DNA from 2 places in the Mycobacterium holstebronense genome. Region 1 is predicted to be linked to the other one. Evidence: predicted binding sites of a transcription regulator. Region 1 holds the regulator's gene; the other holds the start of a gene.
What was found. The regulator LexA, encoded in region 1, represses DNA repair genes until DNA is damaged. The targets are predictions, from matches to a motif close to CGAACANNTGTTCG.

Region 1 (15,371 bases):
CCTCCGTCGAACCTCGCTGAACCGCCGGGCTCATGCGGCGGTCCCAGCTTCGCCTCTCCTCCGTCGAACCTCGCTGAACCGCCGGGCTCAGCCTGCTTGCTGACCGAACCCCTGCCGCTGCGGCAGCTGCACCCCGATCTGCTGGGCCAGCCGATAACCGGTGTCCGCCAGTCCGCGGATGCGCTCCGGCCGCAGCCCGGACTGCAAAGCAGTGTCGAGCAGGCCAGCCATCCGATGCCCTGGCTTGCCCCGCAGGGCGGCTTCCAGTGACACCCCGGCCAGCGGGCCGTCGCCACGTGCGTAGGCGCTGAACGCCAGCAGGACCAAGGCCTCGGCCCGCCACGGCTCGGGCAAGGCCCGGGCCAACGCCGACCAAAGCCGCTCGGCTTCATCTGCACGCTCGCCGATTGCCAACGCGCACAGGGTGTCCCGAACAAGCACATCGGTGAGCGGGCATCCGAGCCTGGCCAGCTCCGCAGCGGTGGGCTCCCGGCCACCCGCCAGCGCGACGATGGCGGCCAGCACCTGCTCAACGTCGCGGCGGGCCCGATCCCGGGTGTCGCCCTCCCCCGCCGTCCACTGCGCCGCACAGTCGTCGATCGCCGCGGCCACCGCGGCGCAGCGGGCCGCGTCATCGGGGGTGATGGCCGCCTGCAGGTCTGCTCGCCGGGCGTACAGCCGCCTGCCCTCGAGGACCGCGGCGGCAGCCAGCGGTGACGCCTCCGGGTCGTCGACCGGGCCTCCGACACCGCACCCGTCGGCGCAGTGCCACCGCCCACCATGGGCCACCTGATCCACAACGTGCGCGCCGAGCAGCACAATGCCGTGGCCGGCCAACTCCTCGCCCAGCGCGGCGATCAGCCGGCGGTGCTGGTCGTTGCAGACCGGGCAGCGCGCGCCCGCAGCGTCGACGATCACCGCGATGGCGGCGGCCGGGGCAGCGGCCGCGGCGACGTCGGCGAGCCGGCCCACGGTGTCCACGAGTGTGTCGGACAGATCCACCCGCAGCACCGATCCCAGTTCGCCCCCGTCGAGCGCCACCAGGATCAGGGACTTCTCGGGAACGAAGCCGAGGATGGCCGGCAGCGCAGCGATGAGGGCTCCGGGCCGATTCAGCGTGAATTCCGGTTGCTTGGTTGTCATGGCAGCAACGTTGACGACCACCCCCGTCATCGGGGGCTCGCGCAGCCCAGCCCGCCCACCAGGTTGGGGATGAACCGCCAACTGTGAACAGATGGTGTTCGAGATGCATGACCGGGCGAATGGGCGTAAGTGTCTGTGTCATGGATGCGAAGCGCGAGTACGACATCATCGTGATCGGTTCAGGTCCAGGAGGGCAGAAGGCCGCCATCGCCTCGGCCAAACTCGGCAAGTCGGTCGCAGTGGTCGAACGCGGCCGGATGATCGGCGGCGTCTGCGTGAATACCGGCACCATCCCCTCCAAAACGCTGCGCGAGGCGGTGCTTTACCTGACCGGGATGAACCAGCGCGACCTCTACGGCGCCAGCTACCGGGTCAAGGACAAGATCACGCCCGCGGATCTGTTGGCGCGCACCCAGCATGTGATCGGCAAGGAAACCGAGGTGGTGCGCAACCAGTTGATGCGCAATCGCGTCGACCTGCTTCTGGGACACGGCCGGTTCATCGACCCGCACACGGTCGTGGTCGACGGCCATGGCGGGACCGAGAAGACCACGATCACAGGCGATTACATCGTGATCGCCACCGGAACCAAGCCAGTCCGCCCCGCCGGCGTCACGTTCGACGAGGAAAGGGTGCTGGACTCCGACGGGATCCTCGACCTGCGATTCATCCCGGCCTCGATGGTGGTCGTCGGCGCCGGTGTGATCGGCATCGAATACGCATCGATGTTCGCTGCGCTGGGCACCCGGGTGACGGTGGTGGAGAAACGAGACTCGATGCTGGAGTTCTGCGACCCAGAAGTCGTCGAAGCCCTGCGCTTTCACCTGCGCGACCTGGCCGTCACCTTTCGGTTCGGCGAAGAGGTGACCGCCGTCGACGTCAGCTCCAGCGGCACCGTCACCACATTGGCAAGCGGCAAGCAGATCCCCGCCGAGACGGTGATGTACTCGGCTGGCCGCCAAGGCCACACCGCCCATCTCGACTTGGCCAAAGCCGGCCTGGCCACCGACGAGCGGGGCCGCATCGTCGTCGACAACATGTTCCAGACCTCGGTCGAGCACATCTATGCCGTCGGTGATGTGATCGGTTTCCCCGCCCTGGCGGCGACGTCGATGGAGCAGGGTCGACTGGCTGCCTACCACGCGTTCGGCGAGCCGACCGATGGAATCACCGACCTGCAACCGATCGGGATCTACTCGATCCCGGAGGTCTCCTACGTGGGGGCGACCGAATTGGAACTGACCCGCAGCGCGATCCCCTACGAGGTCGGAGTGGCCCGGTATCGGGAGCTGGCCCGCGGTCAGATCGCCGGTGACTCCTACGGCATGCTCAAGCTGCTCGTCTCCACCACCGACCTGACGCTGCTCGGCGTGCACATCTTCGGCACCAACGCGACCGAGATGGTGCACATCGGCCAGGCCGTCATGGGATGCGGCGGCACGGTGGAATACCTGGTGGATGCGGTGTTCAACTACCCGACGTTCTCTGAGGCATACAAGAACGCCGCATTGGACGTGATGAATAAAATGCGGGCCCTCCAGCAATTCCGCAGCTGAGGCGCCGCCGGAAGCCTTTTCCTCGCTCAGCGAACGCCCACGGCGCCGCGGAATTCTGACGGCGCCCCCGTACGTTGTGGACCACATACGCGCACCGTTTTCGGCGTGCGGCCCCCGGTGGGGGAAAATGGACGGTGCGATCCATTGCGATCTGCACAACGAGGAGGCGAAGGCGATGGCCGACTACCTGGACAACGGTCCCGATCGGGACCGGCACTATCAGGTCGAGCAGAGCGGCATGTACGAGTTGGAGGTGCCGGCGCCACAGCTGATGTCGGCGGACGGTGAGGGACCGGTCCTGATCCACGCCCTGGAGGGCTTCTCCGACGCCGGCCACGCGATCCGCCTTGCCGCCAAGCACCTCAAGAGCAACCTAGACAGTGAGTTGGTGGCGTCATTCGCGATCGATGACCTGCTCGACTATCGCTCGCGGCGACCGCTGATGACGTTCAAGGCCGACCACTTCACCCACTACACCGAACCCGAGCTCAGCCTGCACGCGCTGCGGGACAGTGCGGGCACGCCGTTCCTGCTGTTGGCGGGCATGGAGCCCGACCTGAAGTGGGAGCGGTTCATCACCGCGGTGCGGCTGTTGGCCGAACAGCTCGGGGTGCGCCGGACCATCGGCTTGGGCACCATCCCGATGGCCGTCCCCCACACCCGGCCGGTGACGCTGACCGCACATTCCAACAACCGCGACCTGATCAGCGAATTCACCCCGTGGATCACCGAGGTTCAGGTTCCCGGCAGCGCGTCCAACCTGCTGGAGTACCGGATGGCACAGCACGGCCATGAGGTCGTCGGCTTCACGGTGCACGTGCCGCATTACGTGGCCCAGACCGACTACCCCGAGGCCGCCGAGGCGCTGCTCAAGCAGGCCGCCCAGACCGGCGCGCTGGAGCTGCCGCTCAGCGACCTCCGCGAATCCGCGGCCGAGATCCGGTCCAAGATCGACCAGCAGGTCGAAGCGAGCGCCGAAGTGGCCCAAGTGGTGACGGCCCTGGAACGCCAGTACGACGCATTCGTCACCGCCCAGGAGAATCGCTCGCTGCTGTCCCGCGACGAGGAGCTGCCCAGCGCCGACGAACTCGGTGCCGAGTTCGAGCGCTTCCTGGCACAGGAGGCGAAGAAGAACCTCGACGGCGACGACTGAGCCGGGTTACCCGTTTCGACGAAGCGTGGCGGTGAGATGGTTCTGCGCAGGCTGACCGACTGCGCCCATGTCCAGCGTGTAGGACAACTCATCGCCGTCGAGGCGATAGTGGCGGCTCAGGACGCTCACTTCTTTGGCCGTCGGCGCCAGCCCGATCGTCGGCGCGGACATCTGTAGGTCCACGCCGTTGGCGGTGACCGTGTAGCTGCCTACCTCGATTTCGGTGATACCGCTGGGGTGCGCCAGCACCCATTCGATCTGACCGGGTTGCGGCACCCGCAAGTAGCCAGTCTCGGCATGCAGGGGCAGGCCCTCGCCGGGCGACTTGGTCTTCTGGCCGTAAACCAGGAACGGCTTGCCGACGTGTGAGAACACCACCTCTTCGAGGTAGTCGAATGACGCGATCGTGGGATACACCCCGGAACCCCGGCCAGACCAGGTGCCCAACAGCGGGGCCAGCTCCACAAGGTTCGGATGCAACTCGGGTGCCATGCCGCCAGCGTAGTGCGCGGTGGCGCCCGCAGCGCTCAACTCGTGCTGGGCATCTCGCGGTGTTCGCGCAGGGCCTCGATCTCCCGCTCGAAGTCGGCGGCCGAGGAAAAAGACCGGTACACCGAGGCGAATCGCAGATAGGCCACTTCGTCGAGTTCGCGCAGCGGACCCAAGATCGCCAACCCCACCTCGTGGCTGGGAATCTCCGGCGAACCTGCCGCTCGCACAGCGTCTTCCACCTGCTGAGCCAGCAGATTCAGCGCATCGTCGTCGACCTGGCGGCCCTGGCAGGCCCGGCGTACGCCGCGCATGACCTTCTCCCGGCTGAACGGCTCGGTGACGCCACTGCGCTTAACCACGGCTAGCACTGCGGTTTCCACCGTGGAGAAACGGCGACCGCATTCCGGACAGGACCGACGACGCCGAATGGCCTGGCCTTCATCGGCTTCGCGGGAATCCACCACCCGGGAGTCTGGATGGCGACAAAACGGGCAGTGCATTGCCGCTCCTTCGCCGTGCCGGGAACCCGCACCCTCAGACAGCTGGGGCACCGCGGGCCATTGGGACAACTGCGAGCGTACCTGCGCGGGTTGCCGGCGGCGCTGCGCAGTGGCCGCAAGCGGCGACCGAAGCGACACGGCGACCTCAGCCCAGTGGAGCGATCAGCATCTGGCCGGCGTCCAAGGCGACCGATTCCAGTCCGTTGAGCTCGCGGATGCGCTCGATGACCTGTCCGGCCGGCGCGTCCGGCGCGACGCGGGCCGCCAGGTGCGTCAAGCTCTCCCCGCTCTGGACGCGCACCACGCCAAGCTGGTCGGGCACCGCGGAGGCGTTGCCGGCTGCTGCCGCGCCGAACTGGGCGATCAGCCCGAGCCACACAGTGATCCCGGCGGCGACCAGGGCCAGCACGACGGTGGTCGCCGGGGTGATGGCCTTGACCGGCTGCGGCCGGTGCGGCGCACGGGACATCAGCACCCCGGAACCGCGGTGCCGTAGCGGGGCGCCGCCCGGGCGCGGCCGAACCAGCCGTGCCGGCTGGGTGCGGATCGGGTAGGCGCGACCCGAGGTCCGGGGACCGCGATGCAGCTGGGCACGCTCGTCGCGGGCCGGCTCGAACGTCGGGGCGATCGTGTCGATGAGCATCATGTGCGGTTCTCCCTCACTCGGCGTCGGCGACCCTGTTCGCTCGACTGTTCGAATACTAATCGATTGTATGTTCGATGTCCGAACATGTGATCGAATCGTTGTCGAAAACATTAGCGAAGGGGTCCGACAAGTTGCCGACGCTTTCGAACGCCCGCGCGACACACCTCGAACACATGTTTGATTAATCGCGGCTATGCGACTAGATTCGCCCCCATGAGTGACAGCAGCAGTAACCCGGCGAGTCCGGACTCAGCGCTGACCGCCCGGCAGCGCACGATCCTGAACGTCATCCGCGCTTCGGTGAACGAGCGGGGTTACCCGCCGAGCATCCGCGAGATTGGCGACGCCGTCGGACTGACCTCGACCTCTTCGGTTGCTCACCAGCTGCGCACGCTCGAGCGCAAGGGTTATTTGCGCCGCGACCCCAACCGTCCCCGCGCGGTCGACGTCCGTGGCCAGGACGACATGACCGGCGCCGCCGAGGCCGCGCAACGCACCGAGTTCGCCGGTTCGGATGCGCTGCCCGAGCCCGCTTTCATTCCGGTTCTGGGCCGGATCGCGGCCGGCGGGCCGATCCTGGCCGAAGAAGCCGTCGAGGATGTCTTCCCGCTCCCCCGCGAATTGGTCGGCGAAGGTGAGCTGTTCTTGCTCAAGGTGGTCGGCGAATCGATGGTGGACGCCGCGATCTGCGACGGCGACTGGGTTGTGGTGCGCCAGCAGAACGTCGCCGACAACGGCGACATCGTGGCCGCCATGATCGATGGCGAGGCGACCGTCAAGACGTTCAAACGCACCGGCGGTCAGGTCTGGCTGATGCCGCACAACCCCATTTTCGATCCCATCCCAGGCAACGACGCGGTGGTGCTGGGCAAGGTCGTGACCGTCATCCGCAAGATCTGATCATGTTCGCGCCATGCCCACCGTTCGATGCGGAGTCGGCGCGACACAAGGTGCAGGCCGCCGAGGACGCCTGGAACACACGGGATCCAGCACGTGTGGCGCTGGCCTACACCGAGGATTCGGTGTGGCGCAACCGGGACGAATTCCTCACCGGGCGCGCGGAGATCGAAGCATTTCTGCGGCGCAAGTGGGCCGCCGAACGCGACTACGCGCTGCGCAAGGAGCTGTGGTGCTACCAGGACAACCGAATCGCGGTGCGCTATCAGTACGAATGCTGCGACGTGGACGGCCAGTGGTGGCGCAGCTACGGCAACGAGCTCTGGGAGTTCGTCGCCGACGGCCGGATGAGTCGCCGCGAGTCCAGCATCAACGACATCCCGATTACCGCGGCGCAGCGGCGACTCTTCGGCCCCCGCCCGCAGCGCGAACGCGACCTGCCGCTGCCGCTGCGGTGATCAGCCAGCCCTGGTGAAGCCGTTGAGCCGCGCCGCATCCTCAGTGGCGAACCAGATCTCGGCGAGGGTGTCGTCATACAGAGCGTTCTGCGGGGTGTAGTAGAGCCCCGAACCGATATTCGCCTTGATCGGGTAGCCGTTCGGCTGCTGATATGGGTCGTCCAGCGGCAGATGCATCACCGGGTGCACCGATTCGTCGATGCCGAAGTTGCGCGGTTCGCCGCCACCGCCGAAGGTGCGGGTGTCCGTGCCACCGCCGAACCTGCGGGATTCTGCGACAGCGCCGAACCCGCGTGGGTCCGCCCCGGAACCGCCGTGCCCCACGGCATGCCGACCGGTGCCGAACTCTTCTTCGGTCACCACCCGGGTGGGGGCGGTGTCGGTGTCGTCATCGTCGTCGACCTCCGCCTCGCTCTCGTGCTCGCCGTAGTGCAGCCACGGCGCGTCCGGGATCGACGAGACGGGAAGTTCAGGCTCAGACGCGTACGGCGATGCGGAGGCGCCGTAGCGACTCGGCAGCCGGACGGTGCCCTCGTGCTCGCGGTGGTCTTCGCGGTGGTCTTCGTGCCGTTCTTGGTGGGCCCACTGCTCGTCATCGTCGTCGTAGTCATCGGCGACCGGGGCTGGCACTGCAACCGGCGATCCTGGCAGAACAGCGGCCGGCCGACGCCGCTGCCACCACATGGCAGCCCCGGCGAGGGCGCCCAGCACTGCCAGCACCACAACCGGGATCAGCACCCACATCCAGTTCCAGTGCGTCTCCTTGGCTGCGCCAGTCGATGTCGACTTGCTGCCGTCGGGCAGGTTCGTCCCGGGAATCTGCAAGCCCGACAGCGCTTGCGCCAGCTCTGCCGGTTCGCTGCTGTACGTGTTGTTCGCCTGATTCCAAGCGATCGATCCGCCGGTGAACTTCTGGGACACCACGTCACCTTCGACGGTCTGGTCGCCCACCGGGGCGCCCAGCTTTCCGGACGCTCCGTCAAGCTTGTCCCAGGCCGACTTCATCGCACCGCGCACCACGAAGGCGCCGTTATCGGGGCTGAAGAAGATCACCGGCTCGTCGTCGGCGGCAAACGAATTGAACTTGCTGCCCGCGATCGCTCCGTCGGCCGTGCCGGTGATCGGGAAGCCGAGGTCGCTGCCGGCGGGGCCGCCCAGCGACTCGTACTTGGCCAGCACGTCGCCTTCGACCGCGTTGGCTCCGGTGACCGGACTGAAATAGACCTTGCCGTGGGCGAAATCCTGCCCCACACCGCCGTTGTCGCCGACGATGTACTGATCGCCCTGTTTGGCTCCCAGAGCGCCGGCGGGGCCGCCGGCGCTACGCCAGACCTGATCGATGGCCGCGGTCGCGTCGACCTGGGCCTGCACATCGGCCAGCTGCGCCGCCAGCTCCGGCGGGACCGTGGTGAACGTCCTGGTCGCACTGTCAAAGGACAGCGTCCCGGCGCTGAACTTCTGGGTGACGACAGCGCCGTCGTAGCTCTCGTCCTCGACCGGGACCCCGAGCGCTCCGGTGGAGCTGCCCAGCTTGTCCCAGCCGGCGTTGATCGGTCCACGCACCACGTGAGCGCCGTGCTCGGGCGTCCAGAAGATCACCGGGTTGTCGGCGCCGGACAGGATGGCGACCCGGCTGTCGGGGACCAGCCCGGGCACCTCATCGCTGCTGGGGAAGCCGAGGCCGTTGTCGGCCGCACCGCCCAGTGCCTCGTACTTATCCAGGATCGCGCCGTAGAGCGCCTTGGCGCCGGTCTCCGGGGTGAAGAAGACGGTGCCACCGGCGAAGTCCTGGGCGAATCCGACACCGGCTGGGTGCACGTCGCCCTTGGGGGCACCCAGCGGCGACCCGTCGCCGCCAGCCGCCTGCCATGCCGCCGTTATGGCGTCGTGGGCATCGCTGTCTGGCGTCGCCGCAGCGGTCTGCACCGACAAGAGCACGGTGACCGTCGCCGCCAGGCCGAGCGCCATGCGCACCGCCGTCGTGCCGAACCGATCTTTCCGACTAGTCACCAGCCCTCCCAGGCATCTTTATCGACGTTATCGACGCAAATGTTTCCGGCATAGACTTTCCCGCAATCGGCCCGAGTTTCGAAGCCAAGTCATCGATATTGCGGAAACAGATACCCAGCCGATGCTGAAATGATGCAAAAGCCGCTGCCCCGAACGGAACGAGGGGCGCTACCAAACATGCAGGTAGCGCCCCTTGCAGCGCCCGATGGGGGCGCCAAATCGTTCCCGCTAGCCTCGGCTAGACGCCGAGGCTGCGGCCGATGATCTCTTTCATGATCTCGGTCGTGCCGCCGTAAATGGTCTGAACGCGGGCATCCAGATAAGCCCGCGCGACCGGGTATTCGCGCATGTAGCCGTATCCACCGTGCAGCTGCAGGCAGCGGTCGATCAGGTGCACCTGCTTCTCGGTGGAGTACCACTTGGCCATCGCGGCCTGCTCGACGGTCAGCTTCTTGTCCAGGTGCAGCTTCACGAACTCGTCGACCATCATCCGCACCACGGTGGCCTCGGTGGCCAGCTCGGCCAGCAGGAACCGGCTGTTCTGGAAACTGCCGATCGGCTTGCCGAACGCCTTGCGCTCCTTGGTGTACTGGATCGTCTGCTCCAGCACCGCCTCCATCGCCCCGGCGGCCATGATCGCGATCGAGATCCGCTCCTGCGGCAGGTTCTGCATCAGGTAGATGAAGCCCTTGCCCTCCTCGCCGAGCAGGTTCTCCACCGGTACGTGCACGTCGGTGAACGAGAGCTCGGCGGTGTCCTGGGCGTCCAAACCGATCTTGTCCAGGTGCCGGCCTCGCTCGAAGCCCTCCATCCCGCGCTCCACGACCAGCAGCGAGAAGCCCTGCGCACCCTTCTCGGGGTCGGTCTGGGCGACGACGATCACCAAGTCGGAGTGGATGCCGTTGGTGATGAACGTCTTGGAGCCGTTGAGCACGTAGTGGTCACCCTGGCGGACCGCGCGGGTCTTGATGCCCTGCAGGTCACTGCCGGTGCCCGGCTCGGTCATGGCGATCGCGGTGATCAGCTCACCGGTGCAGAACTTCGGCAGCCAGCGCTGTTTCTGCTCCTCGTTGCACAGTTCCAGCAGATACGGCGCGCAGACGTCGTTGTGCAGGCTGAAACCCAACCCGCTGAAGCGGCCCGCAGTGACTTCCTCGGTGATGATGGTGTTGTAACGGAAGTCCGGGTTGCCGCCGCCGCCGTACTCCTCGGGCACTGCCATGCCCAAGAAACCCTGTTTGCCGGCCTCGAGCCACACGGAGCGGTCGACGATCTTGGCCTTCTCCCACTCCTCCTGGTAAGGCGCGGCGTGGCGGTCCAGGAAGGCGCGGAACGACTCCCGGAACAGCTCGTGTTCGGCCTCGAACAGGGTTCGCTGGTACTTGATTGCGGCACTCATTGCCTGACCTCCGGTCGACTGATCTTTCCGACGAGAATAGACCAACCGGATGGTTGGGCGACGCGGTGGTGGGTCTCGACGCTAGCGCGCTACCCCACCCTGTCGACGCGATGCGGCACCACCCCGCTGCCGGCGCCGGCCGTCGGCCTGCGCAGCCGGCTGTGCGGCGCCGCCGCTGCCGCCACGACGGCGCCGCGGGCGGCCGGACTGGCCCGGTGAAGTCTGGCCCGGCGACGACTTGGCGCGTGCCGGCGGGGCGGCCTTCGGGGCCACCGGGGCGGGCGCCCGCAACGGCGCCACCTCCCCCACCAACTCGAGCACCGAAGCGGAATCGGCTGCCACCTGTTGCGGAGCAACGCTGATTCCCGCGCGACGCAGCAGCACCTGGGTCTCTCTGCGTTGCTCGGGCAGGACGACGGTGACGACGTCTCCGGCGCTGCCGGCCCGCGCCGTACGCCCGGAACGGTGCAGGTACGCCTTGTGCTCGGCGGGCGGGTCCACGTGGACCACCAATTCGACCTCGTCGACGTGCACGCCGCGGGCGGCGATGTCGGTGGCCACAAGAACCCGAACGTCCCCATCGGCGAACGCCGCGAGATTGCGCTCGCGAGCCGGTTGCGACAGGTTGCCGTGCAGGTCAACCGACGGCACACCGGACTCGGTGAGCTGGCGAGCCAGTTTCCGGGCCTGATGCTTGGTCCGCAAGAACAAGATTCGACGCCCGGTGCCCGACGCCAGCAGCTGCACCAGGTCCTTCTTGTCCTGCAGGCCGGACACGTGGAACACGTGATGGGTCATCGCCGGAGGAGGCGCGTCGAGCTCATCGACGGAGTGCGACACCGGGTTCCGCAGGAAACGCCGAACCAGCTTGTCGACCCCGTTGTCCAGCGTCGCCGAAAACAGCAGTCGCTGACCGGTTTCGGCGGTCGCGGTCAGAATGCGGGTGACTCCGGGAAGGAAGCCGAGATCGGCCATGTGGTCGGCTTCGTCCAGCACGCTGACGCGTACCGCGTCCAGCGTGATCAGCCGCTGCTTCATCAGATCCTCGAGCCGGCCCGGGCAGGCCACCACGATGTCGGCGCCTGCGTTGAGCGCGGCCACCTGACGGTTCTGCGAGACGCCGCCGAAGATGGTGGTGACCTTCAGCCCACTGGCGACCGCCAACGGTTCCAGCGTCGCGGCGATCTGGGTGGCCAGCTCCCGGGTTGGCGCCAGCACCAGGCCAGTCGGCCGGGCGGGGCGGCGCTTCTCGCCAGCCAGCCGAGCTACCAGCGGCAGCGAGAACGCCAGCGTCTTGCCACTGCCGGTCTTGCCGCGGCCCAGCACATCACGGCCGGCCAGACTGTCCGGCAGGGTCGCCACCTGAATGGGGAAGGGAGCAGCAATACCGCGATCGGCGAGCACACTGACAAGTTCAGCGGGCACGCCGAGTTCGGCGAATGAATTGGTGGTCATGACATGCCTTTCCGGCATCGGCTGTGCCACAGCGGCCGTCAAGGCGGACCGATCTGTCTGCAACACAGAGTTGGCGAGATTGCCTGTTGGCAATAGCGATCGCCGCGAGAAGAGCTTCACACGCCAGCTGAATCGGCATCAGGGGCCGGACGGCGGTGAGTAAGCGTTCCACGACGCGTGAGCACCAGCCTATAGCACCAGTGCGGCAATGCCTAAAATGCGGCGAATTCCCGCAGATTGGCTGCCAATGCCGCGGGAACCCGCGCACGGATTCGGGTGCCGCCCTCGCCGTGCTCGGCCAGCTGCACTCGGCCTTCGTCATGCACCCTGGCCACCAAATCACCACGACCGTAAGGGATGACGACATCGACTGCGGTGTCGACCGGGGCCACCAGCTGCGCCATCCGTTGGCGTAGCGCGTCAATCCCCTCTCCGGTGTGCGCTGAGACGAACACCGCATCGGGCAAGGCACGTCGCAGCTGGGCCAAAGCCAGATCCCCGGCAGCGTCAATCTTGTTGACCACCAACAGTTCCGGAGCACGCTGACCAGTCGGTCCGGAATCATGCTCGGCGATAACGTCGGAGATCACCTCACGGACCGCGGTGATCTGCGCCAGGGGCGCCGGGTCAGAGCCATCGACCACATGCACCAGCAGGTCGGCGTCGGCGACTTCCTCCAGCGTGGAACGGAACGCCTCCACCAACTGGGTGGGCAGGTGCCGCACGAACCCGACTGTGTCGGTCAACACAAAGGGGCGGTCATCGTCGAATTGCCCACGGCGCGTAGTCGGTTCCAGGGTGGCGAACAGCGCATCCTGAACCAGCACTCCGGCACCGGTCAGTGCATTGAGCAGGCTGGACTTTCCGGCGTTGGTGTAACCGACGATGGCCACCGAAGGGACGTCACTGTGCCGACGGCGACTGCGCTGGGTATCGCGCACCTGCTTCATCGCCTTGATCTCGCGGCGCAGCTTGGACATCCGCTCCCGGATCCGCCGCCGGTCGGTCTCGATCTTGGTCTCACCGGGACCACGGGTTCCCACCCCGCCGCCGGCGCCGCCGGCCCGCCCGCCGGCCTGCCGTGACATCGACTCACCCCAGCCGCGCAGCCGCGGCAGCATGTACTGCATCTGCGCGAGCGCCACCTGCGCCTTGCCTTCGGCGCTGGTGGCGTGCTGGGCGAAGATGTCGAGGATCAGTGCGGTGCGGTCAATCACCTTGACCTTGACCGCTTTTTCCAGCGCGTTCAACTGCGCCGGGGACAACTCGCCATCGCAGATGACGGTGTCGGCGCCGGTGGCCAGCACCATCTCCCGCAACTCTTGGGCCTTGCCCGAACCGATGTAGGTGGACGGGTCGGGCCGGTCACGCCGCTGGATCAGACCCTCGAGCACTTCCGAGCCGGCGGTTTCGGCCAGCGCCGCCAGTTCCACCATGCTGGCGTCGGCCTCGGCGGCGGTGCCCTCGGTCCACACCCCGACCAGCACCACCCGTTCCAGGCGCAGTTGGCGGTATTCAACCTCGGAGATATCGGCAAGTTCGGTGGAGAGCCCGGCAACGCGGCGCAGTGCTGCGCGATCGTCGAGGTTCAGCTCACCGGTGCTGGGCTGCGGCCTCGAGTCGGGATAGCTCACTGGGCCGCCCACCACCGGGGCGCGATCTCGCCACGGGCCACCAGTTCCGACGGGCCGCGCAAGTAGCTGCCGGCCTCGGTGACGGTGACGCTGACCTGTCCGCCGGGGATGTCGACCCGCAGCGTTCCGGTCGAGGCTCCGGTGTGCGCCAGGGCCGCCACGACGGCGGCCACCGTGCCGGTGCCGCACGAGCGGGTCTCGCCCACACCGCGCTCATGCACCCGCATCGCCACCGCGCCGGCACGCGGAGCGGTCAGAATCTCCACGTTCACCCCGTTCGGGAACTGGGCGGTGTCGAACGTCACCGGCGCACCGACATCAAGGGCGGCCAGATCGGCCTCGGACAATCCCGGATCCACACAGGCCAGGTGCGGGTTGCCGACGTCGACGCCCAGGCCCGCGAAGCGCCGCCCCCCGACCAGAGCCTCGAATGCCGGTCCGGAGCTCCCGAGCAGGTTCGGCTTGCCCATGTCGACGGTGACCTCGGCGTGCACGTCGTCGGCGTGGTGCACGATCACCGGGCGCGGCCCGGCCAGTGAGCCGACGACGAACTCGTCGGCCGATTCCAGGCCGGCGGCGCGCAGATAGTGCGCGAACACCCGGACTCCGTTGCCGCACATCTCGGCCACCGAGCCGTCGGCGTTGCGGTAGTCCATGAACCAGTCGCCGGAGGCGACTCCCTCGGGCAGCTGCTCGAGCACCCCGGCGCTCGCCGCCGCACCGGCGGTGGTCACCCGCAACAGACCGTCGGCGCCCAGGCCGCGACGGCGGTCGCACAGCGCGGCCACCGCGGCCGGGGTCAGCTCCAGTGCCGCGTCCAGGTCCGGCAGCAACACGAAGTCGTTCTGGGTGCCGTGGCCCTTGGCGAAAAGCATGTGCTCAGGATACGTGCCGCACCGCAGACAGTGCCGCGTCGAGCAGGCCGCCGCCGGCGGCATCGAGCCATTGGGTGCGATGATCGCGGCGGAACCAGGATCGCTGCCGGCGCACGTAGCGGCGGGTTCCGATGAAGGTCTGGTCCCGGGCAGCCGCAAGATCCCGCTCGTCGCCGCCCGCATCAAGCGCGGCGATCACCTGGGCGTAGCCCAGCGCTCTGGCGGCGGTGACCCCGTCCCGCAACCCCGACTGCAGCAGTCCCTGAACTTCGGCGACCAGCCCCTGGGCAAACATCGTGTCGGTGCGGGCGGCCAGTCGCTCATCGAGAATCGCTGTGTCGCAGTCCAATCCGAGGATCACGGTATCCCAGCGCGGCGCTCCGATAGCGGGCGCAGACGCGGCGAACGGTTGCCCGGTCAGTTCCACCACTTCCAGGGCCCGCACAATCCGCCTGCCGTCGGTGGGCAGGATCGCCGCGGCGGCAGCCGGGTCGGCGCCGGCCAGTTCGGCGTGCATGGCGGCAACCCCGACCTCGGCCAACCGCTGTTCGTAGCGGGCCCGCACCACTGGATCGGTGGCCGGGAACGTCCAGTCGTCGAGCAGGGCCTGCAGGTAGAGCATCGACCCGCCCACGATGATCGGGACTGCGCCGCGGCCCATGATCGCCTCGACGTCCGCCGCCGCGGCCTGCTGATAGCGCGCCACCGTTGCGGTCTGTACGACATCGAGCACGTCGAGTTGGTGATGCGGAATGCCGCCACGCTCCCCCAGCGGCAGTTTGGCGGTACCGATATCCATGCCGCGGTAGAGCTGCATGGCATCGGCGTTCACGATCTCGCCGCCCAACCGCGCGGCCAGGCCCAGCGCCAGTTGTGATTTGCCCGTCCCGGTGGGTCCCACGACCGCGATCGGCCTCACGGCTGCCAGACCCCCACGAAGTAACCGACTCCATACGGGGCGTCGCGGTAGAGCTGTGTGACGCCGCGCGGTGCGGTCCCGAGCAGCCCGGCCAGGGCGGCAAACCCCGCCCGGCCGACGACCTGCGGGGGCAACCCGGTCAGTGCGGCGACCTCGCCGCCGGCCAGCGCATCGTCGAGGGTGCGCTGGCACTCGACGTCGGCCGGCTGGTATCCGCCCGGGGCTGTCGGGCTC
Region 2 (15,371 bases), 600 kb from region 1:
TGGCAACGATATTGGTCACCACCGGACGTCCCACCGTCAGCGTGCCGGTCTTGTCGAACACGATCGCGTCCACCCGGCCGGCCTGCTCCAGATGCGAGCCGCCCTTGATCAGGATGCCGCGCCGGGCGCCGTTGCCGATAGCCGCGCTGATCGCGGTCGGCGTGGCCAGCCCCACCGCGCACGGGCAGGCGATCAACAGCATCGTCATCGCGCGGCGGACATCGCCGGTGAGCACCAAGGTGATCGCCGACAGGATGAACGAGGCCGGCACGAAGCGCCGCGAGAAGTTCTCGCCGACGGTCTGGATCGGTGCGCGGTCGTGCTGCGCCTCCTCGACGCGGCTGATGATGCGGCCGATCACGGTCTGGTTTCCCACCGCGGTGGCCCGGACCACCACTCGTCCGCGCACCACCACCGAACCGGCATGCACTCGCGCCCCGGCGATCACGCTGACCGGCAGGGTCTCGCCGGTGATGGCCGATTGGTCCACGATTGCTTCGCCGTCGATGACCTCGCCGTCGACCGGGATCGCCACGTGGTCGTGGATGATCACCTCATCGCCGATCTGCACCGTGTCGATGGGCACCTGCACTTCAATGCCGTCGGGCAACCGGACCCACGCGGTGTCCTGGTTGCCGCGCAACAGATCCGAGATGGCACGGCGGGTGCGGCGCAGCGTCAGATCCTGCAGGTACTCACCGATGTTGAGCAGCCACAGCACGGTCAGCGCGACCACGTTCTCCCGAAGTACCAGGCTGGCCACGGTCGCGGCGGTCACCAGTGCGTCGGTGCCGGCCTTGCCGGACCGGATCGAGCGCAGCGCGCCCCGCAGGAAGGGATAACCCATGAAGACGGTGGCACCGGTCGCGACGAGCTGGCCGCTGGGTCCCAGCAGCGGCGGCCGGGCGAAGACGTAGCGGCGCATCCCCAGCAGTGCCAGCGCCGCGCCGCCGATCACCATGCGCAGCACGTCGGTGTTGCTGACGTCGGCCGAGCGAGGCGTGCGGGCGGGGATCAGCTCGGCGGCGACGGTGGCCGCAGACGCGATCGCCGTGAGGATCTCCGCGCTGTCACTGCGTTTGGGGGAGTACCAGACCACGACCGAACCGGTCCGCGGATAGGCGTGCACCGTGCGTACACCGTTGACGCGGCCGGCGGCCTCTTCGGCGGCCACCGCACGCCGTGAATCGCCACGGACCCAGGAGACCTGCACCCGCATCCGGCCGGCGGCATCGGAGATGACCGTCAACTCGTCGGTGGGCATGCTCATGGCGGTCAGTGGTCGTGGTCGTGCTCGACGGCCGCCGCCGGCGGGGTGGCCTCCTCGCCGATCCGCTCGCGAGCCTCGGCAACCACGTCGGCCACCTTCAATCGTGCCGACTCGGCGACCTCTTCGGCTCGCCGGGTTCCGCGCAGACTCCACTCGGTGGCCGTCACCGCCGCCTCGTGCAGCGGAGCCTTCGCCAGTGCCCGGCGGGCCACCTCATAGGCGCTCACGCCGACCAGCCCGGTGAACACCGTCGACGCCGCTTTCACCAGCAATCCCTGCACTGCCATGGGTCATCTCCTCTTTCGTACGGCGGGTTCTTGCGGGTAAGGGTATCAGCATATAAGCATTTATGCATGTATCGCCGTATGGCGATTTCGGCGCGGTTGCGCCCGCTGAGCGGGAACAATCACGCCGAAATCGCGTCAATCCAGGTTTCGGGTGACCTTCTCGCTGGCCCGGCGGCGCTCCTGCAGGTCGGGGTCGGAGTTGGCGACCTGCACAAGGGACGCGCCCACGGCGAACACCGTCAGCATGTTCTCGATCAGCTCGGTCGGGCTGTCCCAGCCCTTGGTCGACCACACCCGATCCGACGATGTCAGCCCCACCGCTGCCGCGCACTTTTCGCACGCCGCCAGCACGTCGTCGGCCGACGATCCGGCCAGGGCTGGGCCGGGGGCGCGTTCGGCGACGATCTGGTCGCCGTGCACCCGCACCGCGGTCGCATAGTCGGTGACGCCCACCGGCAGGTCGGGCGCCTGCCTGCCGAACGGGTCCAGGGACAGCACCACCACTTCGCCGCCGGTTTCGGCCACCGCCGCGTCGGCCTCGTCGAGCCGCTCGGCGGTGCACAATGCGACGTCGGCATCGCTGTCCGGCGCGTTCAGCAGCACCTCGGCCCCGATCCACCAGGCGCCGAACAGCACCGCCGCCGTCTGCCAGTGCGCGGGCAACAACACCGCGATGCGACTGCCCGCGCCGGCACCGAGCTCGTCGCGCAGCAGGTTGCCGGTCTTGGCCGCCCAGTTCGCCAGCGTCGCCGCGGACAGTTCGATGCGCTCGGCGGAGGCGTCGTCGTAGTAGGTGATCCGTGGCCCCACCGGGTCGGCGCGCATGATCGGATCAAGGATCGCCGAGCTGAGGTTGATCACCTCAGCGACGTTAGTTCACGCACTGCGGGTCGTTGGAACCCGCGGTCAGAATCGGTGACGCAACGGGGATTTGGGGCGCCTCGTCGTCGTCGTAGCTGGAGATGCCGGCCGCCTGCGCGCTGCTGCCGCCGGAGCCCATGCCCGATCCGGGCCCGGTGTAGTCGCCTGCCAGCACGACGCGCACCGAGCCGGTCGGGACCGACTCGTTGGACACCACCGGCAATCCGCCCAGGTCCCGGGCCACCGCGTGTGCGCCGGGATCGTCGGCCGAGGCGGCCTGCACCTGACTGGTGGGCACGTGCCCGGTCTCGTTGTTGCCGACCGATCCGGTGCCGAATCCCTTGGCGTTGAGCACCCCGGAGACCGCGGCGGCCAGGCCGTTGATGTCGGTGTCGTTGAGCACGCTGGCGGTGGTCTCTCCCGGGTTGTAGGCCAGCAGCTCGGTCTTGCCCTCGTCCTGATCGTGCAGCAGTCCGGCCACCCAGTCGGCCACCTGACCGGGGTCAACGCGCACCACGCTCTGCATACCGTCGTCGCTCCAGCCGGCTTCCTCGAGCACCGGGATGGTGGCGAAGGCCACCTTGCCCGCGGCCAGGTCTTGGGCCTTGGTGACGAAGTCGATCACGTCCCAGCCGGCCGAGAGCACCACCGACCGCTGTACCGCGGCCTGCAGCCGCGACAGGGTGCCGGGGCTGGACAGGGTCTTGCCGGAGATGACCTGGTGGGCCAGCGACGCCATCACCGTCTGCTGGCGCCGGACCCGGTCCAGGTCGCCATGCGGGAGTTCGTGGCGCTGCCGCACGAAGCTCAGGGCCTGGGCGCCGCCGAGTCGCTGCCAGCCGGCCGGGAAGTCCGCGCCGGAGAGCTCCTCGTACACCGGCTCCTTGAGGCAGACGTCCACGCCGCCGAGGGCATCGGTGATCAGCGCGAACCCGAGCAGTCCGATTTCGGCGTAGTGGTCGACCGTGACGCCGGTCAGATCGGCCACCGTCTTGATCAGGGCCTCGCGGCCCGCCTCGGTACCGCGCGCCTGCGCCTGGATCGGGTCCATCCCGGATTCGACGAGCGCGTCGGCGGTCTCCAGCCGGGTGGCCCCGTACACGCCATTGATCTTGGTCTTGTCCAGTCCGGGTGCCGCCACGTAGGAGTCGCGGGGGATCGAGATCGCGGTGGCCGACTTCCCGTTGTTGGGGATCCGGACCAGGATGATCGTGTCGGTGTTGGTGGCCTCGTCGTCGCCGACGCGCAGTGCGGTCAGCTCTTCCGGCGTCAGCGGATTGCCGTGAGCGTCGGTGCGGCTGTCCATCCCGACCAGCAGAATGTCGACCGCGCCATCGGATCCGCCATTGCCCAGCGCCAGCGAGGAGACGTGGAATATGCCGTCCTCGAACGACCGGACTTGGCTCCAGGCCACTCCGGTGCCCAGGACGATGGCGAAGGCTGCCACCGTGGCAATCACACGAACCACACGTTGCGCAGGCATCACTTCAGATTACTTGCGTAACTGCTGTATCGCCGGTAGCCGAGCGCGGCGTGGCAGACCGGCGGTTTAGCGAGCCTCGACGGAGGAGAGGTGAAGCTGGAGCCGCCGCATTGGCTTGGCGGTTTAGCGAGCCTCGACGGAGGAGGGGTGAAGCTGGAGCCGCCGCATAAGCTCGAGCTCATGCGGATCGTGATCACCGGCGCCGGCGGCCAAGTCGGCACTTTTCTGGCGTCCCGCGCCGCCGAGGCAGGCCATGACGTGCTGGCCCTGACCTCAGCGCAGTGCGACATCACTGATGCCGCCGCGGTCGACGCCGTCGACTTGCGGGCCGGGGACGTGCTGATCAACTGTGCGGCCTACACCCAAGTCGACGCCGCCGAGACCGACGCCGAGCGTGCCCATGCCGTCAACGCCGCCGGGCCGGGCCACCTGGCGGCCGCCTGCGCGCGGGCCGGAGCCCGGCTGATCCACATCTCCACCGACTACGTCTTCGACGGCGACTTCGGCGGCGCCCCGCCGCGCCCGTACGAACCGGGTGATGCCACCCGGCCGCTGTCCGTCTACGGCGCCACCAAACTGGCCGGCGAGAACGCGGTGCTGGCGGCCTCTCCAGATGCTCTGGTGGTGCGCACCGCGTGGGTCTACACCGGCGCCGCCGGCGGCTCCGACTTCGCCGCGGTGATGCGGAAACGGGCCGCGGGCGATGGGGAGGTGGAGGTGGTCGACGATCAGATCGGTTCCCCGACCTATGTCGGCGATCTTGTCGATGCGCTGCTGGCATTGGCCGCCGCACCGCCGAGGGCCCGGGTGTTGCATGCCGCCAATGCCGGGGCAGCCAGCCGGTACGAACAGGCCCGCGCGGTGTTCGCCGCCGTCGGCGCCGATCCGGACCGGGTCCGGCCGGTCAGCAGTGCCGCGCATCCGCGCCCGGCGGCCCGGCCCGGCTACTCGGCGTTGTCGGGCGCCGAGTCGGCGCGCGCAGGCCTGGCACCGCTGCGCCGGTGGAGCGATGCACTGTCCGCCGCCTTGGCCAGATAACCTCTACGCCGTGAGTGAGGCGCTACCGGTGGTGACGGTGACCTATTCGCCGGGGTGGCATCTGGACCGCTTCCTGGCATCGCTGTCGCTGGCGACCGATCGTCCGGTGCGGGTGGTGATGGCCGACAACGGATCCACCGACGGATCGCCGGAGGAAGCCGCGGAGCGCTATCCCAACGTCCAGTTGCTGCACACCGGGTCCAACCTGGGCTACGGCGGAGCGGTCAATGCCGGGGTGGCGCTGCTGGACGCCGAGGGCGGCGAGCGCAGCGAATTTCTCATCGTGGCCAACCCCGACGTGCAGTGGGGTCCGGGCAGTATCGAAGCCCTGCTGGACGCGGCCGCCCGCTGGCCTCAGGCGGCGACGCTGGGTCCGCTGATCCGGGAGCCGGACGGCTCGGTGTATCCCTCGGCGCGCCACCTGCCCAGCCTGATCCGCGGCGGCATGCACGCCGTGGTCGGCCCGGTGTGGCCCAACAATCCCTGGACCCGCGCTTACCGGCAGGAACGGCTGGAGCCCAGCGAGCGGGCGGTCGGGTGGCTCTCGGGCGCGTGCCTGCTGGTGCGCCGGGCCGCGTTCGACGCGATCGGCGGCTTCGACGAGCGCTACTTCCTCTATATGGAGGACGTCGACCTGGGGGACCGGCTGGCCAAGGCCGGATGGCTCAACGTTTATGTGCCGTCGTCCGAGGTGTTGCACCAGAAGGGCCACGCCACCGGCAAGGACCCCGCGCGCAACCTGGCCGCGCACCACCGCAGCACCTATACCTACCTCGCCGACCGGCACACCGGCTGGTGGCGGGCCCCGCTGCGCTGGAGCATGCGGGGCGCGCTGGCGGTGCGCTCACACTTGGCGGTGCGCAACGCCCGCCGCACATTGACGAAGGGACACCCGTGACACTGAGCCAAGTCGACGCGGTGGTCCTCGTCGGCGGCAAGGGGACCCGGCTGCGGCCGCTGACCCTGTCGGCGCCCAAGCCGATGCTGCCGACCGCGGGTCTGCCCTTCCTGACTCACCTGCTGTCGCGGATCGCCGCCGCCGGCATCGAGCACGTCATCCTCAGCACGTCGTATAAGCCGGAGGTGTTCGCCGAGGAGTTCGGCGACGGCGCCGCGCTGGGCCTGCAGATCGACTACGTGACCGAGGAGGAGCCGCTGGGCACCGGCGGCGGTATCGCCAACGTCGCACCCAAGCTGCGCCATGACACCGCGATGGTGTTCAACGGTGACGTGCTGTCCGGTGCTGATCTGACCGAGCTGCACGCGTACCACCGCGAGCAGGGCGCCGACGCGACCCTGCACCTGGTCCGCGTCGGTGACCCTCGTGCCTTCGGCTGCGTGCCCACCGACGACGGACGGGTCACCGCGTTCCTGGAGAAGACCGAGGACCCGCCGACCGACCAGATCAATGCCGGTTGCTACGTGCTGTCCCGCGACGTCATCGACCGCATCCCGCGCGGACGCCCGGTGTCGGTGGAGCGCTCGGTGTTTCCGGCGCTGCTGGCAGACGGTGTGAAGGTCTGCGGATACGTCGACACCAGCTACTGGCGCGACATGGGCACCCCGGAGGACTTCGTGCGCGGGTCGGCGGACCTGGTGCGCGGCATCGCGCCGTCACCGGCGCTGGGCGGCCGGCGTGGCGAGGCGCTGGTGCACGACGGTGCCTCGGTGGCGCCGGGGGCGGTGCTGATCGGCGGAACCGTGGTGGGCCGCGGCGCCGAGATCGGCCCGGGCGCCCGCCTCGATGGCGCGGTGATCTTCGACGGGGTGAAAGTCGAGGCCGGCAGTGTGATCGAACGCTCGATCATCGGGTTCGGCGCCCGGATCGGGCCGCGCGCGCTGATCCGTGACGGGGTGATCGGCGACGGCGCCGACATCGGTGCCCGCTGCGAGCTGCTGCGCGGGGCCCGGGTGTGGCCCGGGGTGTCGATCCCCGACTGCGGAATCCGCTACTCGTCGGACGTCTGAGCCGGTTTTCCGCTGACTCTGCGCTCAGGGCGCACCTTTCTCGCACTTTTCCGCCGTACACGCAGTGTCAACGGTGGATAGTCGTAGCCATGTTCATCAAGGTCTTCGTCGCGTGCCTGGCAGCAGTGGCCATGGCGCCGCCGGCTGCCGCGGATCCGCTTGACCCGATTCCCGGCAACGGCGTCTTTGCGGTCGGCACCGATATCGCGCCTGGCCTGTATCACACCGGCGGGTCGGGTTCGGCCTTCGGCGTGTGGATCAACAACGTGCCGACGCAAGAGTCGATGTGTTCGTGGTTCACCTACAGCACACCGGATGCGGCCAAGGACCATGTGGTCCAAACGAATACGTCTATTGGTCCGATGTACGCGAGCATTCCCGTCACGGTCAAGGCCTTCGAGTCGCAGAATTGCCAGCCCTGGACACGGGTCACCGACTCCCAGTGAGCCCGCGGGCAGGGTTATCTGACGGCCCGCGCCACCAGGTGCCGCAGCGCGTCGTCGGCGTCCGGAGGTAGGCCGTTCACCGGCCACCAGCGCAGCGCAAGCGACTCGTCACTGATACCGATCTGTGCATTCGCGGACGCATGCGCCACGAACTGCAGATCCAGGTGCCGGGTCGGCACGCCCAGCGAGCAGGTCACCGGATGCACGTGTACAGCTGCCAGCGCCGGATCCAGTCGCAGGCCGGTGATGCCGGACTCCTCGGTGGCCTCGCGCAGGGCGGCGGCGGCGATGTCGGGGTCGGTGTCCTCGCAGTGCCCACCGAGCTGCAGCCAGCGGCCCACCCGCGGGTGCAGCGTGAGCAGCGCGTGTTCACCGGTGTGGTCGAGCACCAGGGTGGATGCGGTGATGTGGCCGGGAACGCATTCGCGCCGGCACGCGTCGGAGCGGGCAGCCAGAAACGCAAGCACCGCATGCCGCAGCGAGTCCTGCGCGGAATCGGGTGCGTCCCAAGCGCTCAGCGCCGCGACGGCGGAGTCGTGCAGACTCATCGCCGTACCAGCAGATCGCCGACGTCGGCCGGTGCGCGGGGCTCGGGCGGGTCGGTGGGGTAGCCGATCGCGATGGCGCCCAAGGGTTCCCAGTCGGGCGGCAGATCCAGTTCAGTGCGGACCAACTCGGGGGTGAAGATGGTCGAACCGATCCAGCAGCTGCCCACGCCACGTACCGCCAGTGCCACCAACAGGCCCTGGACGGCGGCACCGACGGCGACCGTGAACATGGTGTGCTCGGCGGCGGTGCGGACGGCATCGGGGTAGTGGTGGGCGCCATCGGGCACCATGATCGGGATAACGACTTCGGGTGCGTCATACAGGATCTGGCCACGCGAGACTCGAGCCTCAATGGACTCTGGGGTTTTACCGTCGCCGGTCAGATCGGATCGCCACTGCTGCGCCATGACATCGAGCAACCGAGTACGCACGCTCTGGGTCTGCAGCCACACGAACCGGACCGGGCGGGTGTGATGCGGCGCCGGGGCAGTCAGGGCCTCGGCCATAGCGTCGGTGATCAGTTGCGCCGGAACGGGTTCCCCGGCGAAGCTGCGCACGGAGCGGCGCAGCAGTTGAGCCTGCCCGCGCCCTACCTCGATGGCCTCGGCGGTCCCCAGCCAGAACAGGTCCTCGGATCCGGAACGCACCAATGCGGCTGCGGTGGAACCGTCGTCGGGGCTGGCAACACCACGGACCACCGCCACCGGAACATCGGTGAGCTTGCCCTTGACCAGGTCGGCCGCCGCGGCGAGTTCGTCAGCGACGGCGACTTCGGTGACCACCAATTCGTTGCCATGCCGGTCGACGGACCCGGCGTAGCTGTTGAGCACAGACAGGCCCGACGCGCCGATCGCGACGTCGATCTGGCCGTTGCGCCAGGCGCGGCCCATGGTGTCGGTGATCAGCACAGCCACGCTGACGCCCAGACGCTCGGCCAGTCCGGCGCGCAACGCGGCGGCGCTGCCGTCGGGATCGACAGGCAACAGCGCGAGTTCGTCGGAGCCCACGTTCGAGCCGTCCACACCGGCGGCGGCCTGCACCAGTCCGAGGCGATTCTCAGTGATCCAGGTGCGGCCCTTGCGGGCCAGTACGCGTACCGCCTCGGCCTCGACCAGTTGGCGGCGCAACGCATCACGTGCCTCGGGGTCGTGTGGCGCCGGCACGATGCGGCCCTCGCACTTGGACACCACCTTGCTGGTGACGACCAGGACGTCCCCGTCGGCCAGCCACGGTGCGGCTTGGGCCAGCGCGGCCGCGAGATCGTCGCCGGGCCGAAATTCGCCTAAGCCGGTCACCGGCAGGATCTCGACCTTGGCGGCGCTGCCGTGCTCGGTCATCGCACCCCCGCGAGATCCAGTCCGGTGCGGACCATTTCGGCGGTGGCCGCCGGATCGGTCATCAGCAGCGGGGCGGCGCGAACGGTCACGCCGGCGATGTCGGAGCCGTCGGGGGACTCGCCCTCGTGCACCAACCAGTAGTCCAAGATCCCGGTCCCGCTGCGGGCGCCGTAGTGCTCGCCGACGGCCCGGGAGGTGGAATCCAGGCCGATCACGCTCAGGCAGACATCGGCCATGCCGCGCAACGGCTTTCCAGCGATGATCGGGGAGTAGCCGACGACCGGTGCCGCAGTGGAACGCAGCGCCGCGCGGACACCCGGAACGGCCAGGATGGCACCGATGCTGACCACCGGATTGGAGGGGGCCAGCAGCACAATGTCGGCGCCGGTGATGGCGTCGACGACTTCGGGTGTGGCAGTGGCCTTCTCTGCGCCCACGAAGCCGAACCCGTGGGTGGGAACTTGGGCGCGGTAGCGCACCCACCACTCCTGGAAGTGGATCGCGCGCTGGGTGTCGTCGGCCGGATCGGTGATGACGACGTGGGTTTCGCAGCTGTCGTTGGTGACCGGCAACAGCCGTGCGCCCGGCTGCCAGCGCTCGCACAACGCCGAAGTCACCTCGGTCAGCGGATAACCGGCGCGCAGCGACTGGGTGCGAACCAGGTGGGTGGCCAGGTCGCGGTCGCCGAGGCCGAACCAGTCCGGCTGCATCCCGTAGCGGGCCAACTCCTCCATGGCGTGCCAGGTCTCGTCGCGGTGACCCCAGCCGCGCTCGTCATCCACGCCACCGCCCAGGGTGTACATGCAAGTGTCCAGATCGGGGCAGATGCGCACCCCGTGCATCCAGGCATCGTCGCCGACGTTGACGACCGCGGTCAGCTCGTGCGGGTCGGCCCCGTTGTCAGCTGGGGATTCGGCGAATTGGCCCAGACCCAGTAGTTTCTGGACGCCGAGCAGGAACCGGGCGCCGCCGACCCCCCCGACGAGAACGGTGACCTTCACAGCGCACGACAGTACCTTTGGCGCCGCTACCGCTGGCGTGGCGGACCGCCGTCGTCGCTGTATCGGGGGCGCGGTAAGACACGCCGCGGGCGGGTGTGGGGTAGATGACACGGACTCGCCGGTCTCGGACACGTTGGAAATCGATCACGGGATGGTAAGGAATTTGGCCAATCAGCTTGACCGGGCTGATCAACCCGTGTCTAATCACACTAGTGTCATTTCCCGGTTGGCCAGCCGATTTCGGTGTCGCAGACCGAGATTCGATCACATGTTCGAATCGGGACGGTCAGCATCTTTCGATTCGGCCGACATATCAGGATCGCGCTACAGGTGAGGAGGCGGAGCATGTCCTATGAGCACCTTTGGGGCGTGATGGGGGGAGCACCGCACGCCGGTGCCGAAATGGCTGAAATGGCTGGGCCGAGCGGGCTGGAGGTGATGCCCAGTCGACCGCATCTGAGTCTGGTTCCCGAGCCCGAGGACTACGACGAGTTCGACCCGTTCGACCCCGCGACAGCCACCAATGAGCAGTGGCAGGACCGCGCCCTGTGCTCGCAGACCGACCCCGAGGCGTTCTTCCCGGAGAAGGGCGGCTCGACTCGGGAGGCCAAGAAGATCTGCCAGCGTTGCTCGGTTCGCAGCGAGTGCCTGGAATACGCCTTGGCTCACGACGAGCGCTTCGGTATCTGGGGTGGGCTTTCCGAGCGTGAGCGCCGCCGCCTCAAGCGCGGCATCATCTGAGTTAGGGACTAGTCGTCGATCGTCGGGTCGATGACGTTCGGCTCGACATCCAAGTAGGTGGCGACTTGAGCCACCAGAATCTCGTGCAATAAATCACCGAGTTCTGTGCTGTCGTTTGCGCGTTGCTCGATCGGCTTGCGGAACAGCAAGATTCGGGCACGCGTCGGATTTCCCCGAACATCCACCCCGGCCGGAATCAACCGGGCCAGTGGAATTGGCCCATCCGCGACCACCTCTGGGGGCCACTGCACACTGTCGGGATCCTTGGCGGCGATCCGCGGGATCTCATCGACCGCGACGTCGAGCGCCGTCAACCGTTGCTTCCACCGCTGTTCGATGGGCTCGTAGGCCTCCAGCACGGCCATGTCGAACCGTTCGGCGCGGGTGCGCCAGCCCGGCACGGTAGGCGGCAACAGCGGCCCGCGGGTTTCGCGGCCGCGCCAGCGGCGACGCGTGGCGATCACGCAGAAGATGGTAACGGTTGTGCATAGGGTGCCGGCGCCTTGCGCGTGTCCGGCGATGCGGGGGCGAGCGGCCACGATAGCCTCACGGGCGTGAACGTTCCCCGTCGTTGCTGCCGGCCAGGGTGTCCGCACTATGCGGTGGCGACGCTGACGTTCGTCTACTCGGACTCCACCGCCGTGGTCGGCCCGCTGGCGACGGCCGCTGAGCCGCATTCCTGGGACCTCTGCTTCAACCATGCGGGCCGGATCACCGCGCCGCGCGGTTGGGAACTGGTCCGCCACCCCGGCCCTTGGGTTTCGCCCGAAGAGGACGACCTGATCGCGCTTGCCGAGGCGGTTCGCGAGCGCGAATCCGGGCGGGCGGCCCCGGCCAACGGGTGGTACCCCCAGGCCAATCCGGTCGACTCCCCGACCCGCGGAGCGCCCACCGCCGGAACCGGTGGTGGTGTGCTGGCACCGCCCGGTCCGCCCGGCAAGACCAATGGTCGACGCCGTGGCCACCTGCGTGTGTTGCCAGACCCTTCGGACTGATCGCGGGTTCCGGGCTAGGCTTGAGCGTCAAGAGTCCACTGCGTCAGGAGCCCTGTCCATGTCTCGGCCCGCTGCGGCTGTCCACCGTGTGATCAAGGCGTACGACGTACGCGGCCTGGTCGGTTCGGAAATCGATGAAACCCTCGTCACCGAGGTCGGGTCCTCGTTTGCCCGGCTGATGGCCGAGGAAGGCGCCCGGCAGGTGGTGATCGGCCACGACATGCGGGACAGTTCGCCACTGCTGTCTGCGGCGTTCGTCGAGGGCGTGGTTGCCCGCGGCCTGGATGTGGTCCGGATCGGGCTGGCGTCGACCGACCAGCTCTATTTCGCCTCGGGGGCGCTGGACTGTCCGGGTGCGATGTTCACCGCCAGCCACAACCCGGCCGCCTACAACGGCATCAAGCTCTGCCGGGCCGGTGCCAAACCGGTGGGCGCCGACACCGGCCTGGGCCGGATCCGCGATGAGCTGATCGCCGGCGTCGACCCGGTCGGCGACGGCCAGGGATCGCGCGGCACCATCACCGACCGCGATGTGCTGGCCGACTATGCGGCATTCCTGCACTCTTTGGTCGACATCTCCGGTCTGCGTCCGCTGCGCGTGGCGGTCGACGCTGGCAACGGGATGGCGGGCCACACCGCACCGGCAGTGTTCGGATCGGTCGGCGCGATCACGCTGCTGCCGCTGTATTTCGAGCTGGACGGCAACTTCCCCAACCACGAGGCCAACCCGCTGGATCCGGCGAACCTCGTGGATCTGCAGGCATTCGTCCGTGAGCACGGCGCCGATATTGGCCTGGCCTTCGACGGCGACGCCGACCGATGCTTCGTGGTCGACGAGCGTGGCGAGCCGGTGTCGCCGTCGGCGGTGACCGGCCTGGTGGCGGCCCGCGAGTTGGACCGCGAGCCCGGTGCGACGGTGATCCACAACCTGATCACCTCGCATGCCGTGCCGGAACTGGTGACCGAGCGCGGTGGCACGCCGCTGCGGTCGCGGGTCGGGCACTCCTTCATCAAGGGACTGATGGCAGAGACCGGGGCCATCTTCGGCGGGGAGCACTCGGCGCACTACTACTTCCGGGACTTCTGGGGTGCCGACTCGGGCATGCTGGCAGCGCTGCACGTACTGGCCGCGCTCGGTGAACAGCAGCGGCCGCTCTCGGAGCTCACCGCCGACTATCAGCGCTACGCGGCGTCCGGCGAGATCAACTTCACTGTCGCCGATGCGCAGGCCTGCGTGGATGCGGTGGTCGGGTCGTTCGGTGACCAGGTGGCGTCCGTGGACCACCTCGACGGCGTGACCGTCGACCTGGGTTCGGGCAGCTGGTTCAACCTGCGCAGCTCCAACACCGAGCCGCTGCTGCGGCTCAACGTCGAGGCGCCCGACGCCGCCGCGGTGGACGCGGTGGTGGCCCGGATTGCCGCGCAGATCGAGACCGTCGGCGCCGCGGAGAAGTCGCGTCCGTGACCGCGTTCTCCGGCTCCTTCTCCACCGTCGACCTCGATGACACCGAGGCCCTGCTGGCGGCTGACCGCGACGGCGCACTGTGGGCCGCATCGATGGCCGGCGCGCAGGTCCGCGCTACCGCCGCGACGGTCGATGAGGGCGCCTTGGATGCCGTGCGCAGCGAGAGCCCTGACTACCCGCCGCGGACGATCATCTGGCTGTCCACCCGCGGCACCGCGGCCACGGCCGGCAGCCTGTTGGCCGCCACCCGCGGCGACTCGGCGCGCGCACCGCTGGTGCTCGCGGCAGAGGTCCCGTCCTGGATCGGATCGCTGGACGTCCTGATCGTCGCGGGCGACGACCCGGGCGACCCGGCGCTGGTCGCCGCGGCCGCGGCCGGGGTACGTCGCGGCGCGCGGGTCGTGGTGGTCGCACCCTACGAGGGGCCCCTGCGTGACGCCACCGCCGGCCGCGTCACCGTGCTGGAACCGCGAATCGCCGTCTCGGCGGAGTTCGGCCTGCCGCGCTACCTGGCCGCCGGGCTGGCCATCATGGACGCCCTGGAGGGCGCGGCCGCGCAGATCGACTTGGGGGCGCTGGCCGACGAGCTCGACGCCGAGGCGCTGCGCAACAGTGCCGCGCGTGAGCTGTTCACCAACCCGGCGAAGATGCTGGCGGACCGCATCGTGGGCCGCGACGTCGCGTTGGCCGGTGACTGCGCGGCGACCCTGGCGCTGGCGCGGCACGGCAGCGCGGCGATGCTGCGGATCGGTCGGACCACAGTGGCAGCGACCGGGCTGGCCGACGCGGTGAGCGTGCTGCGGGCGCGATCCGCCGATGGCCGCGACGTCGCCGACATCTTTCACGACGACCAGATCGACGGCCCGGCCGCCGACCGGCTGCGGGTGCTGGCCCTGACGCTGGCCGCCGAACGCACGGTGGTGGCGGCCCGCATCAACGGCCTACCCGATGTCGAGCTGATCGCAGCCGGGGATGTGCCGGTGACGCCGGGTGCCTCGGAGGAAACCGCGAGCCCGGCTGTGCCGGTGGGGGGACCGTCGCCGAGCGGACCGGCCCGGGCCGAACAGCAGCTTGCGGTGTTGGCCGTGCGGTTGGAGATGGCCGCCGCCTACGTGAGACTTTTGCGGGGTTGACGGGAACAGTGGAACAACTACGTGGTGCGATACGGACCTACGCCTGGGGCTCGAGGACCGCTATCGCCGAGTTCACCGGTCGACCCGTTCCGGCGGCGCATCCGGAGGCCGAGCTTTGGCTGGGCGCACATCCGGGGGATCCGGCCTGCCTGGAGACCGACACCGGCGAGGTGTCGTTGCTCAACGTTCTGACCCACGACCCGGAGGGCCAACTGGGCCCGGTGGCTCAGGCACGCTTCGGTGACCGGCTGCCGTTTTTGGTCAAGGTGCTGGCCGCCGACGAGCCGCTGTCGCTGCAGGCCCACCCCAGCGCAATGCAGGCGATCGAGGGCTACGAGCGCGAGGAGCGGCTCGGGGTCCCGGTGTCCTCGCCGATCCGCAACTACCGCGACACCAGTCACAAACCCGAACTGCTGGTGGCGCTGCAGCCCTTCGAAGCGCTGGCCGGCTTCCGGCCGGTGGCGCGCACCATCGAGCTGCTGAGGGCGCTGGCGGTATCCGACCTGGACCCGTTCATCGACCTGCTCGGCGGCGAGGCCGGCAACGGTCAGTCCGATGTGCAGTCCGACGCCGACGGACTGCGAGCGCTGTTCACCACGTGGATCACCGCGCCCCAACCCGATCTGGACGTGTTGGTGCCCGCCGTGCTGGAAGGGGCCATCCAGTACCTCAGTTCTGAGGCCGGCGAGTTCTCTGCCGAGGCCAAGACGGTGCTCGAACTGGGGGAGCGGTATCCCGGGGATGCCGGTGTCCTGGCTTCGCTGCTGCTCAACCGGATCAGCCTGGCGCCGGGGGAGG

Region 2: cofD (2-phospho-L-lactate transferase) is a predicted target of LexA. The motif match lies at 10,501-10,514, and genes of this name have one in related genera.

Annotation. Positions count from the first base shown of each region.
Region 1 is NZ_OY726398.1:2,735,041-2,750,411, forward strand. Features, by position in the region: gene RCP37_RS12750 (DUF4192 domain-containing protein) at 88-1,143, opposite strand; gene sthA (Si-specific NAD(P)(+) transhydrogenase) at 1,284-2,699, shown strand; gene RCP37_RS12760 (proteasome assembly chaperone family protein) at 2,875-3,852, shown strand; gene RCP37_RS12765 (peroxynitrite isomerase) at 3,859-4,344, opposite strand; gene nrdR (transcriptional regulator NrdR) at 4,380-4,844, opposite strand; gene RCP37_RS12775 (LysM peptidoglycan-binding domain-containing protein) at 4,990-5,490, opposite strand; gene lexA (transcriptional repressor LexA) at 5,704-6,390, shown strand; gene RCP37_RS12785 (nuclear transport factor 2 family protein) at 6,393-6,845, shown strand; gene RCP37_RS12790 (LGFP repeat-containing protein) at 6,846-8,855, opposite strand; gene RCP37_RS12795 (acyl-CoA dehydrogenase family protein) at 9,094-10,254, opposite strand; gene RCP37_RS12800 (DEAD/DEAH box helicase) at 10,336-11,709, opposite strand; gene hflX (GTPase HflX) at 11,922-13,343, opposite strand; gene dapF (diaminopimelate epimerase) at 13,340-14,218, opposite strand; gene miaA (tRNA (adenosine(37)-N6)-dimethylallyltransferase MiaA) at 14,223-15,137, opposite strand; gene RCP37_RS12820 (class III extradiol ring-cleavage dioxygenase family protein) at 15,134-15,371, opposite strand, start outside.
Region 2 is NZ_OY726398.1:3,339,920-3,355,290, reverse strand. Features, by position in the region: gene ctpC (manganese-exporting P-type ATPase CtpC) at 1-1,264, opposite strand, end outside; gene RCP37_RS15790 (DUF1490 family protein) at 1,276-1,557, opposite strand; gene RCP37_RS15785 (TIGR03089 family protein) at 1,693-2,418, opposite strand; gene RCP37_RS15780 (LCP family protein) at 2,429-3,901, opposite strand; gene rfbD (dTDP-4-dehydrorhamnose reductase) at 4,082-4,939, shown strand; gene RCP37_RS15770 (glycosyltransferase family 2 protein) at 4,950-5,837, shown strand; gene manB (mannose-1-phosphate guanylyltransferase ManB) at 5,834-6,907, shown strand; gene RCP37_RS15760 (Rv1352/Rv1906c domain-containing protein) at 6,997-7,353, shown strand; gene RCP37_RS15755 (NUDIX hydrolase) at 7,368-7,901, opposite strand; gene RCP37_RS15750 (coenzyme F420-0:L-glutamate ligase) at 7,898-9,238, opposite strand; gene cofD (2-phospho-L-lactate transferase) at 9,235-10,239, opposite strand; gene RCP37_RS15740 (WhiB family transcriptional regulator) at 10,585-10,980, shown strand; gene RCP37_RS15735 (metallopeptidase family protein) at 10,989-11,441, opposite strand; gene RCP37_RS15730 (DUF3499 domain-containing protein) at 11,535-11,975, shown strand; gene RCP37_RS15725 (phosphomannomutase/phosphoglucomutase) at 12,034-13,440, shown strand; gene RCP37_RS15720 (TobH protein) at 13,437-14,573, shown strand; gene manA (mannose-6-phosphate isomerase, class I) at 14,582-15,371, shown strand, end outside.